3 regions of the Saccharopolyspora sp. NPDC050642 genome follow, and region 1 is predicted to be linked to each of the others. Evidence: riboswitches for the same ligand, from Rfam matches in the RefSeq annotation. Region 1 holds a riboswitch; each other region holds the start of a gene.
The links. A riboswitch is a leader RNA that binds a small molecule or an ion and turns the genes downstream of it on or off. The one in region 1 is predicted to bind thiamine pyrophosphate.
Positions count from the first base shown of each region.

Region 1 (3,266 bases):
TGCGGCTCGACGAGCACGAGCGCGAACACCTCCACCAGCTCGCCTCGCGACGTCCCCGACCACAGCGCCGCCCGCCGCTGGAACGGCTCGACCCCTTGACCCGCGACCTGATGCGATCGTTCGAGGCCGTGCCCGCGCTGGTCCTCGGCAGGCGGACCGACGTGCTGGCCTGGAACGCGCTGGGCCACGCACTGCTGGCCGGGCACCTCGACCGAACCGCTCCGGAACGCCCGGCGGACCGGCCGAACATGGCCCGGATGCTGTTCCTCGACCCGCACACCCGCGACCTCTACGCGGACTGGCAGCGCAAGGCGCGCGCCGTGGTCGGCAACCTCCGGCAGGTCGCGGGGCGGCATCCCGAAGACGCCCTGCTGGCCTCGCTCGTCGGCGAACTGTCCATGAAGAGCCCGGAATTCGCGGCGCTGTGGAGCGATCACCGGGTCAAACCCTGCGAAGCGGACGAGTACGAGCTGCGCCATCCGCTGGTGGGCCCGCTCGCGGTCGCGCAGCAGATCCTCGTGCCGGCCCGCTCGCCGGAGCAGTCCGTGGTCGTGGTCACGACCGCGGACGGCTCCGGTGCGGAGAACGCGATCAAGCTGCTCGCGATGCGTGCGCGGGATTAGCGCGCGTCTCAGCTCTCCGCGCCGCGGCGGCGGAAGGCGCCGATGATCGCGGCCGCCAGGGCGGCCACGACGAACGACGTGAGCGCGGCGCTCATCCACGCCGGGACGGTGAAGCCGAGCGCGTCCCGCAGACCGGTCCACAGCCGGCTCCACCAGCCGAGTTCGCCCGGGTTGATCAGCTGGAACGCCGCGAAGCCCAGGAACCAGGCCAGCAGCATGCCCCAGCGGGACGGGGCCTGCGCGGACAGGTCGTAGCTGCGGCGGCGGCCGTGCAGGAAGTAGTCCACCGCCAGCACGCCGAACATCGGCACGAACACCGAGCCGATCAGCAGCAGGAAGTTCGAGAACTCGGCGATGTCCAGGGTCAGCGCGAGCAGCGTGATCAACGCCCCGATGATCACGCACAGCACCCGGCGGTCGGCGCTGGGCCGCAGGTTCTGGATGGAGACCGCGGTCGAGTAGGTGTTGGCGAAGGACTGGTCGACCTCGCGCAGCACCAGGATGCCGAAGAAGATCACCCCGAGCGGCACGGCCAGCATCGGGTCGAACACCTTGTCCGCGTCGCCGGCCACCATCGCCAGCCCGATCAGCCCCAGCAGGTAGCAGGCGATCTGGGTGACCGAGTAGCCCACCGTCGCGGCGGTGAACGCGCCGGACACCGACTTCGAGTGCCGCGAGTAGTCCGAGGCGACCGGGATCCAGGACACCGCGACCGCCAGCGCAGCGTCCGCGCCGGGCCAGAAGCCCTGCCAGGAACCGGTGTTCATGTCCGGCAGCGGCTGCCGCAGCAGCTGGACGAAGAAGTACACCATGGCGATCGCCACCGCGATGCTGACGTAGCGGCGCAGCAGGCGCAGCGCGCCGAGCGGGCGCAGCGTGAGCACGGTGGTCAGCGCACCGGCCACCAGCACGTACAACCAGTGCGGGCCGCCGCCGAACAACGCCTCCGCGCCCTGCGCGATCACCAGGAGTTCGAAGGTTCCCCAGCCGATCAGCTGCAGGATGTTCAGCACCGTCGGCAGGTACGACAGCTTGGTGCCGAACAGGCCGCGCAGCAGCATCATCGCCGGGGCGCCGGTGCGCGCTCCCGGAACCGCCGCGAGGCCGACCATGATGCTGCCGATCACGGTGCCCACCACGCACGCGGTGACGGCGGCGGCGAACGACAGCTGCGGCACACCGGCCGGCGCGAGCACGGCCAGCGCACCGCTGAAGCCGAGCAGGCTCACCCCGAGGTTGCCCCAGAACGCGCCCTGATCGAGCACGCCGAGCGTCTTCGGCGCCGGTTCGTCCAGGGTGTGCGGAACTTCGGCACGATCGACGTCAAGCGCCATCAACAGCTCCCTACGCCGGCATTATCCGGACAGGTTCTGCGGTCGGCGGCGCGGTGGTGCCACCCTCTCAGCCCGGTACGCCCGAGCTCCCGCGTGGATTGAGTCGGCGACACCCTACCCCGATCAGGTGACCGATGCCAGCCGGGTCACCGGCGGCGGTTGCCGAACAAGCCGCGGGTGATCTCCCGCCCCAGCGCGCTCGCCGCGGAGCGGAAGAACGACCGCACCGCGGGATTGCCCATCGCCTTCTCCAGGAACCCCGACGCTTCCGACTTTTCCGGCACTTCAGGCTTTTCCAGCATCTCGGGCGCGGCGGCGATCTTCTTCGCCAGGAGTTCGTATGCGGATTCCCGATCTACGGTCTGCTCGTACTTCCCATGCCGGAGCAGGTCGGCGACCGCCAGCTCCGGTTCGCCGAAGAACTCGTCCCCGCCCCGGGCCTCCAAATTGGACAGCGCCCGCAGGATCACGCCCGCGCTCGCGGCCGAGGCCCCGCCGATGCCCTTGAGCTCGGCCTTCCCCTCGTCGCTGGTCAGGTACTGGATCACCGAGCGCAGGTCCTTGATGTCCAGCAGCGCCAGCCCGCGCTCGTCTGCCCAGTGGAAGATCAGGCCCAGCGTCGACTCCTGCGTCGCGTTCAGGCCGAGCACCTTCGCCAGCAGCAGCGGCCCGAAGCCGGTCACGGTCGCGCGGATCGGCACGCCCCGGCCGTCGGTGCCCAGCGACAGGAACTGCACGGGGAACGCCGCGGGCCGCCAGTCGTCGCCGACCTCGGCGGCGCGGGCCGCCACCTTGCCCCCGCCCTCCCCGGGAGCGGACAGGCCGGAGAGGTCGCCCTTGACGTCGGCGAGCAGCACCGGCACGCCCGCGTCGGACAGTTGTTCGGCCAGCAGCTGCAGCGTCTTCGTCTTGCCCGTGCCGGTCGCGCCCGCCACCAGGCCGTGCCGGTTCATCGTCGCCAGCGGGATCCGCACGGCGGCAGCGGCATCGACCGAGCCGTCGACGACCACCGCGCCGAGCTCGACCGCCGCGCCTTCGGTCGCGTAGCCCGAAGCGATCTCCTGTGCCGCGTTGCCCGCCACCGCGCCCTCCGCTCCTCGCCGGTTCCCGCCCGCTCGACGCTATGCCGCCGGGTACCCGCCAGGGCGACGCGCCACCCGGACGAGCGATACTGGCCAGGGTCGGTATTGACCTCGACCTTGGTGCAACTCCTAGCCTCGGGAACATCGGAACACGACGAGGAAAGAGAGAACACCATGCCCGTCCAGCTCAACCACACCATCGTCGCCACGTCCGACAAGGTCGCCCA
Region 1 covers NZ_JBFAIN010000006.1:264,618-267,883, forward strand. Annotated here, with positions in the region: gene AB0H93_RS13185 (helix-turn-helix transcriptional regulator) at 1-623, shown strand, start outside; gene AB0H93_RS13190 (cytosine permease) at 632-1,957, opposite strand; TPP riboswitch at 1,948-2,060, opposite strand; gene AB0H93_RS13195 (helicase HerA-like domain-containing protein) at 2,104-3,039, opposite strand; gene AB0H93_RS13200 (VOC family protein) at 3,214-3,266, shown strand, end outside.

Region 2 (3,266 bases), on a different contig from region 1:
ACGAAGCCCTGGTCGACCAGTTGTTCCGCGGCGTCGAGCAGCTCCACCGGGTCGGGCAGCAGGGTGTCCTCGTCGGCGACGACCTCCAGCTTGACCCAGTTCGTCTCCAGCGCCTCCCGCGCCAGCTGCGCGGTCAGCACGGCCTCCGCCGCGGTCCGGCAGCCCGCCGTGTTCGGCAGCGCTTCGATGCCGAGCTTGCGCAGCAGGTCGAGCACCCCGGTGCCGCCGCCGGCGTCGGCGCGGCGCATCGCCACGGTCGTCAGCTCGGTTCCGGACGCGATCAGCGCGCGCTCCAGGACCGCGAGGTTCGTCGCCCCTCCGGTCCCGGTGATCAGCCGCGAACCGAACTCGCGGCCGGCGATCACCAACGGGTCGTCCATGACTCTCCTAACAACGGGTCCACCGAATCCGGGTAGCGCGGGATCCGGTGTGCTTCTGTTGCCCCGCAAGGGGTTCGGGCCGGAGGGGCGTCAGCCGCCCTGCACTGCGGTGAGGACCTCGATCGCGGCATCGGGGCGCAGCGCGGTGCCCGGCCACAGGGCGCGCGGCACCACGGCGCCGTCCAGCGCCACGGCCACGCCCCGCTCGGGCACCCCGAACTCCCGCAGCACCGCCGCGAGCGTTGCGTCGGCGGCGACCTGCCGGGTCTCCCCGTTGATCACGACGTGCACTGGTGTCCTCCCCATCGGCTCGGATCGGCGGCCTTGATCTCGACAGCGGGTTCCTCGTCGCGCAGCAGCGCGAGCGCCGCCTCGACCGTCACCGGGGCGAGCAGGAAGCCGCCGCGGTGGTGCCCGGTGGCCGCCAGGACGCCGGGTTCCAGCCAGCCGAGCACCGGCAGGTTGTCGTCGGTGCTCGGGCGCAGCCCGGCCGCGGCCTCGACCAGCCGGTATTCGGCGATGCCCGGCATCAGCCGCTCGGCGTCGGCGATCAGGTCCCGCACCCCGCCCACGGTGACCTCGGTGTCGAACCCCACCTCGTACTGGGTGGCACCGAGCACCAGGCCGCCGTCGTCGCGCGGCACGAGGTAGGTCTGCCGCCCGCGCACCGGGCCGCGGATCGTCCGGCTCGGTGGCGGCAGCGCCGTGCTCCGCGCGCGCAGGCGGAGGATTTCGCCCTTCACCGGCCGAATCCGGTCCCGCAGCGCGGGATGCAGCGCGCCCGAATGCACGCCCGCCGAGATCACCGCGACATCGCAGTCCACAGTGGAATCTTCGAGCTCCACCGCGCCGGGCCGGACGTGCTTCGCGTTCGTCGCGACGAACTCGACGCCCGCCGCGGTCGCGGCCGCGCGCAACGCGGCCAGCGCGAGGCGGTTGTCGACCGCGAGATCGCCCGGCACTTCGAGCCCGCCGCGCACCGCCGGGCCCAGCGACGGTTCGAGCCGCCGCACCTCCCGGCCGGTCAGGCGGGTGACGGCGCGGCCGAGCCTGGCGAGGTACTCGGCCAGGTTGTCGAGCTCCGCGCGGTCCGCGCTGTCGACGCCGACGACCAGGGTTCCCTCGCAGCGCAGCCCCGAAGGCAGGCCCGAGGCCCGGGCGAGTTCGTCGGCGAACTCCGGCCAGAGCCGCAGCGACGCCGCGCCCAGTTCCAGCAGTTCCTCTTCGCCGGGCCACGCCTCGGCGAGCGGCGCCAGCATCCCGCCGGCCACGTTCGACGCCCCGGACGCCGGTTCGGCGTCGACGAGTTGCACATGATGCCCGGCAGCGGCTGCGCGCCACGCCACGGACATGCCGATCACGCCGCCGCCTACGACGACGACGCGTTTGTTCCGTTCTTCAGACACTCCACGCTCCCTGCGCCGGCATGACCCGGATCAGGTTCGACGGTCGGGGCCAACGCCCCCTCTCAGCCCGGCACCCGGGCTCCCGTGCTCACCGCCAACCACCGTACCCGCCGAGGATCGCCACGTCGTTACCTGTCTTGAACTCACTTTGCGTAGCGGTGCAGGTAGCGGAACCTCGGACGCCGCCTGGACTGTGGGAGCCCCGACACACGTATGCCCAATACGACGCGTCGGGGCTGTCCTCGCCAGACGACGCCCGAGAACCCGCGGCGGTGCGAGTTGCGAGGGTGGGCTAAGCGGCTGGCGCCGCTTCAAAGACAGGCGGTCGAGCAACTTTCACAAATTTCGGGCGCCGAGTGGGAACGCGCGCCGGTGCTCGCGTTCGCGCGGTCCGGCGGCCGCGTCGCGGGAGGCTACCCTGTGGGGCATGCCTGGATTGGACGGCTTCGGCATCCGCGCTCGCCTCGACGAGGCGCGGCTGTACCTGTGCACCGACGCGCGCGCCGAGCGCGGTGATCTCGCGGAGTTCGCGGACGCCGCCTTGGCCGGCGGGGTCGACATCATCCAGCTGCGGGACAAGAACCCGAACGGCGCCCCGCTGGAGGCCCGCCACGAGCTGGCGGCGCTGGAGGTGCTGGCCGAGGCGTGCCTGCGGCACGGCGCGCTGCTCGCGGTCAACGACCGCGCCGATGTCGCGATGGCCGCCGAGGCCGACATCCTGCACCTCGGGCAGGACGACCTGCCGGTGGAGATCGCCCGGCGCATCGTCGGCGAGCACGTCGCGATCGGCCGGTCGACGCACGACGTGGTGCAGGCGGACGCCGCCGCGACCGAGCCCGGCGTGGACTACTTCTGCACCGGCCCGGTGTGGACGACGCCGACCAAGCCGGGCCGCTCGGCGGCCGGGCTGGAGCTGGTGGAGCACGCCGCGGAGCACCGCGGCCACGGCCGGCCGTGGTTCGCGATCGGCGGCATCGGCCCGGACAACCTGGACCAGGCCCTCAAGGCCGGCGCGGAGCGGGTCGTCGTGGTCCGCGCGATCACGGAGGCCGAGGACCCGCGCGCCGCGGCCCGCGAGCTCCGCGTCCGCCTGCCGTAACTCTCGGCGGCGGAGCGATTTCGCCCCGGACGCGACGCAGCCCCCGGCCGGGTGCCGGGGGCCGGTCTGGTGGCGCTTACTGGGTGAGCAGGGTCAAGCCGTAGGCCTGCAGGATCTCGTTCACCGGCTGGAAGTAGGTCGTGCCGCCGGAGCTGCAGTTGCCCGAACCGCCGGAGGTCACGCCCTGGGCCTGGCTACCGGACAGCCAGGAGCCGCCCGAGTCGCCGGGCTCGGCGCAGACGTTGGTGCGGGTCAGGCCGGTCACCGTGCCCTGCGGGTACTGCACGGTCTGGTTCTTGGCCTGCACCGAACCGCAGTGCCAGCCAGTGGTGGAGCCGGAGCGGCAGATGGACGCGCCCACGGCGGACTCGCTGGAGCCCG
Region 2 covers NZ_JBFAIN010000002.1:11,577-14,842, forward strand. Annotated here, with positions in the region: gene AB0H93_RS03755 (thiazole synthase) at 1-380, opposite strand, end outside; gene thiS (sulfur carrier protein ThiS) at 471-671, opposite strand; partial or broken gene thiO (glycine oxidase ThiO) at 659-1,789, opposite strand; TPP riboswitch at 1,777-1,882, opposite strand; gene thiE (thiamine phosphate synthase) at 2,214-2,885, shown strand; gene AB0H93_RS03775 (S1 family peptidase) at 2,962-3,266, opposite strand, start outside.
Region 2: linked by a shared signal. The riboswitch ahead of thiO (glycine oxidase ThiO) and the one ahead of AB0H93_RS13190 (cytosine permease) in region 1 are both predicted to bind thiamine pyrophosphate.

Region 3 (3,266 bases), on a different contig from region 1:
CCCGCTGCCGCCCGACCCGCCCGCGCAACTTGCGCCGCCGCGCGGACGAGCCGGGAAATCCTCAGCCGAGGAAGCGCGCGGTGGGCCATTCCTCCTTGATCCAGGCGCTGTTCCAGAACAGCCACTCGTACTCGGTGGCCCGGGTGAACGCTTCGAGCATCCGCTGCCGGGTCTCGTCGTCCGCGGCCTCGGCGACCCGATCGGTGAGGTCGCGGGCGGTCAGCACGGCCGCGGCGAACTCGTCGTCGGCGTAGGTCTGGATCCACGCCCGGTACGGGTGGCCCTCGGCGCCTCCGGTGGCCTCCAGGATCGCGGTGCCGACGTGCTGGTACACCCAGAAGCACGGCAGGATCGCCGCCAGCAGCACCGGATACGCCTCGGTCAGCGCGTTCGCGCGCAGGAACGAGGTGTAGGCCAGGCAGGACGGGGACGTGCCGATCCCGGCGATCTCGGCGTCGGACAGGCCGAACTCGGCGACGTACCCGGCGTGCAACCGGCGCTCCTCGACCAGCGCGCCCTGCGAGGCGCCGGCGAGGAACGCGGCGTCCTCGGCGTTGTCGGCGCGCGTCGCGGCGGCGGCCAGCGCCTGCGCGAAACCGACCAGGTAGCGCGCGTCCTGCACGATGTAGAACGCGAAGCGGTCGCGGTCCAGGGTGCCGTCGGTCAGCGCGGCGTTGAACGGGTGCTCGACGATCGCCTGCTGCAGATCGGCGGTGTGCGCCCAAGCCTTGGCGCAGAAACCGTCGGCGGGCGGAGCGGGCAACTTGCTCATCAGAACCTCTCGTGATCGTGTCTCGGCACCGCGGCGAACGGCGCACGCAATTTCAATGGAAATCGAAGGTCCGATTTCCATTGAAATTGCGGCAGGGCGGGTCGCCGGGTCACCACCAGTGGTGGAAGTGGTGGACCGGGCCGTGGCCGTGGCCCACGTCGAGCCGGTCGGAGGCGCGCAGGGCCTCCGTCAGGTACTCCTTGGCCTCGCGCACCGCTTCGAGCCAGTCGCCGCGCTGCGGCCGCAGCGCGGCGATCGCGGCCGACAGCGTGCAGCCGGTGCCGTGGTCGTTGGTGGTCGCGACCCGCTCGCTGGAGAGGAACTCGGCGATCCCGTCGCCGTACAGCAGGTCCACGCTGGTCCCGCCGTCGAGGTGGCCGCCCTTGAGCAGCACCTGCTTCGCCCCCAGCCCGGCCAGCCGCTCGGCCTGCGCGGGCATGTCGGCGGGGTCGGTGAGCTCCGGCTCGCCCAGCAGGTCCGCGGCCTCCGGCAGGTTCGGGGTGATCAGGTCCACCCGCGGCAGCAGTTCCTCGCGCAGCGCGCCGACCGCTTCCGGGGCGAGCAGCCGGTCCCCGCTCTTGGCGACCATCACCGGGTCCAGCACGACGTGCGGCGGCGCGTAGCGGTCGAGCACCTCGACCACCGCGCGGATCACCTCGGCGTTGGCCAGCATGCCGATCTTGACCGCGTCCACCCGCACGTCGTCGAGCAACGTGACCAGCTGCGCGGTGATGAACTCCGGCGGCACCTCGTGGACCTCGGAAACCCCGGTGGTCGTCTGCGCGACCAGCGCGGTGATCACGGACATGCCGTAGGCGCCGTGCGCCGAGAAGGTCTTCAGGTCGGCCTGCACGCCTGCTCCGCCGCTGGGGTCGGTGCCGGCGATGGTCAGCACATTGGGAACCATGACGTCCCTCCGCTAGTACGAGCTAGGTCAGGTTCAACGGGTCTGTTCTCAGCCCGGCAGCCGGGCACCCCGCGTCACTGCCACCAACCTAACAACCGGGCCCGGCCCGCGACCACGCCCGCCTTGCTGTTTCCGAACTCGTTCTGCGTGGCGGTGCAAGTAGCGGCCCCCTGCGGGAGTTACAGACGCCGCCTGGACTCCGGGATCCCCGACTTGCGAATGACCACGCGGCATCGGGGACTGGCCTCGCCCAGTAGCCCAGAAGGGCGGGCACGGTCTGAGAACCCGCGGCGGTGCGAGTTGCGAGGGTGGGCTACGCGGCTTCGCCGCTTCAAAGCGCAAAAGCCCGCGCTGCCGCAGCCTCCCGGGCAGCTCTCAGTCGATCAGGCCCACCACCACGCCGGCGGTGAGCACCTCGCCGGGCCGCACCTGGTGCCACAGCGTGCCGGTGGCCAGCGCGGAAACCCAGCCGACCGTCCGACCGCAGCGATCGCCGCCCACCCGGATCTCCGCCAACCGGTCGCCCACGCGCACCCGGCTGCCGTCCGCGACCAGCCAGCACACCAGCACGCCGCGCGCCGGATCGCGACCGGCCTGCCTGCGCCCGAGTTCGGGGAAGTGCACCTCGGTCATCCCGCTCCCCTCGATGATCGCCCCAGCATTGCCCCAGGTGCGCCGCGCGACAAGACCGTTCGGCGGCCGGACCACTCCGATCGCCGAGCCGTCCGCCTGCTCCGATCGGCCCACGCGACCCGGGCGGAATCGGCACAGCGATCGAATTCACACCGTGAAGGCACCCACCGGTAGGCAAGGGGACCCTTCATCGCGGACTAAAGTGGTTGATGATGGAAACCACGACCGATGCCCCGAGCTTCGCCCGTTCCCGCCGGCAACCCCGGCCGGAGGATCCCGCCCGGATCTGGGCCCCGCTGGCGGACCTGACCGAAGCCGCCGTGGCGGCCGCCGGCTCGGGGACGGTGGCGATCACCCGCGGATTCGACCGCAACAGCAGGCAGCGCGCGAAGGCGCTGCGCGAGCTGCTGAACCGGCGCGACGTCGACGCCGTCGAAGTGACGCCGGCTCCGGGCAGCGCCCGGCTGCTGGCCGACGTCGACGTCACCGCGGTGGTCAACCTGATCGGCGCCGGGTCGTGGCAGCCCTACCGGGTGGCCGCCGAGCTGCGCGCCCCGGTGCTCACGCCGAAGCCGGGCGACGGCCCGGCCGAGGAGGTCACGCGGGACGTGATCGCCCTGGCCGGCGACTCGGGCCACCGCGACGTCGCGATCTCGCACGTCGCCGTCCGCTCCGAGGACCCCGCCGCCAGCCGGCTCACCCTGACCTACGACGGCGAGCAGCTGACGGTGCCCGGCGGTTGGTTGACCATCGCGGTGCAGGGCAGCGAGCTGGAGGTCAAGGTCGGCGGCGTGGACTTCCCGGAGCGCACGCTGAGCACCGGCGAGATCCGGGTGGAGGCCTTCGACGCGCCGCACCGGCTGGTCCGCGACGAGCTGCCGATCGCCGACTTCGAAGAAGCGGCGGTCACCTTCACCGCCGAGGCGAACGGCCTGGTGGTCCGCCCGGTCTGAG
Region 3 covers NZ_JBFAIN010000021.1:19,284-22,549, reverse strand. Annotated here, with positions in the region: gene tenA (thiaminase II) at 62-772, opposite strand; gene thiD (bifunctional hydroxymethylpyrimidine kinase/phosphomethylpyrimidine kinase) at 882-1,679, opposite strand; TPP riboswitch at 1,667-1,761, opposite strand; gene AB0H93_RS27510 (hypothetical protein) at 2,055-2,426, opposite strand; gene AB0H93_RS27505 (hypothetical protein) at 2,525-3,265, shown strand.
Region 3: linked by a shared signal. The riboswitch ahead of thiD (bifunctional hydroxymethylpyrimidine kinase/phosphomethylpyrimidine kinase) and the one ahead of AB0H93_RS13190 (cytosine permease) in region 1 are both predicted to bind thiamine pyrophosphate.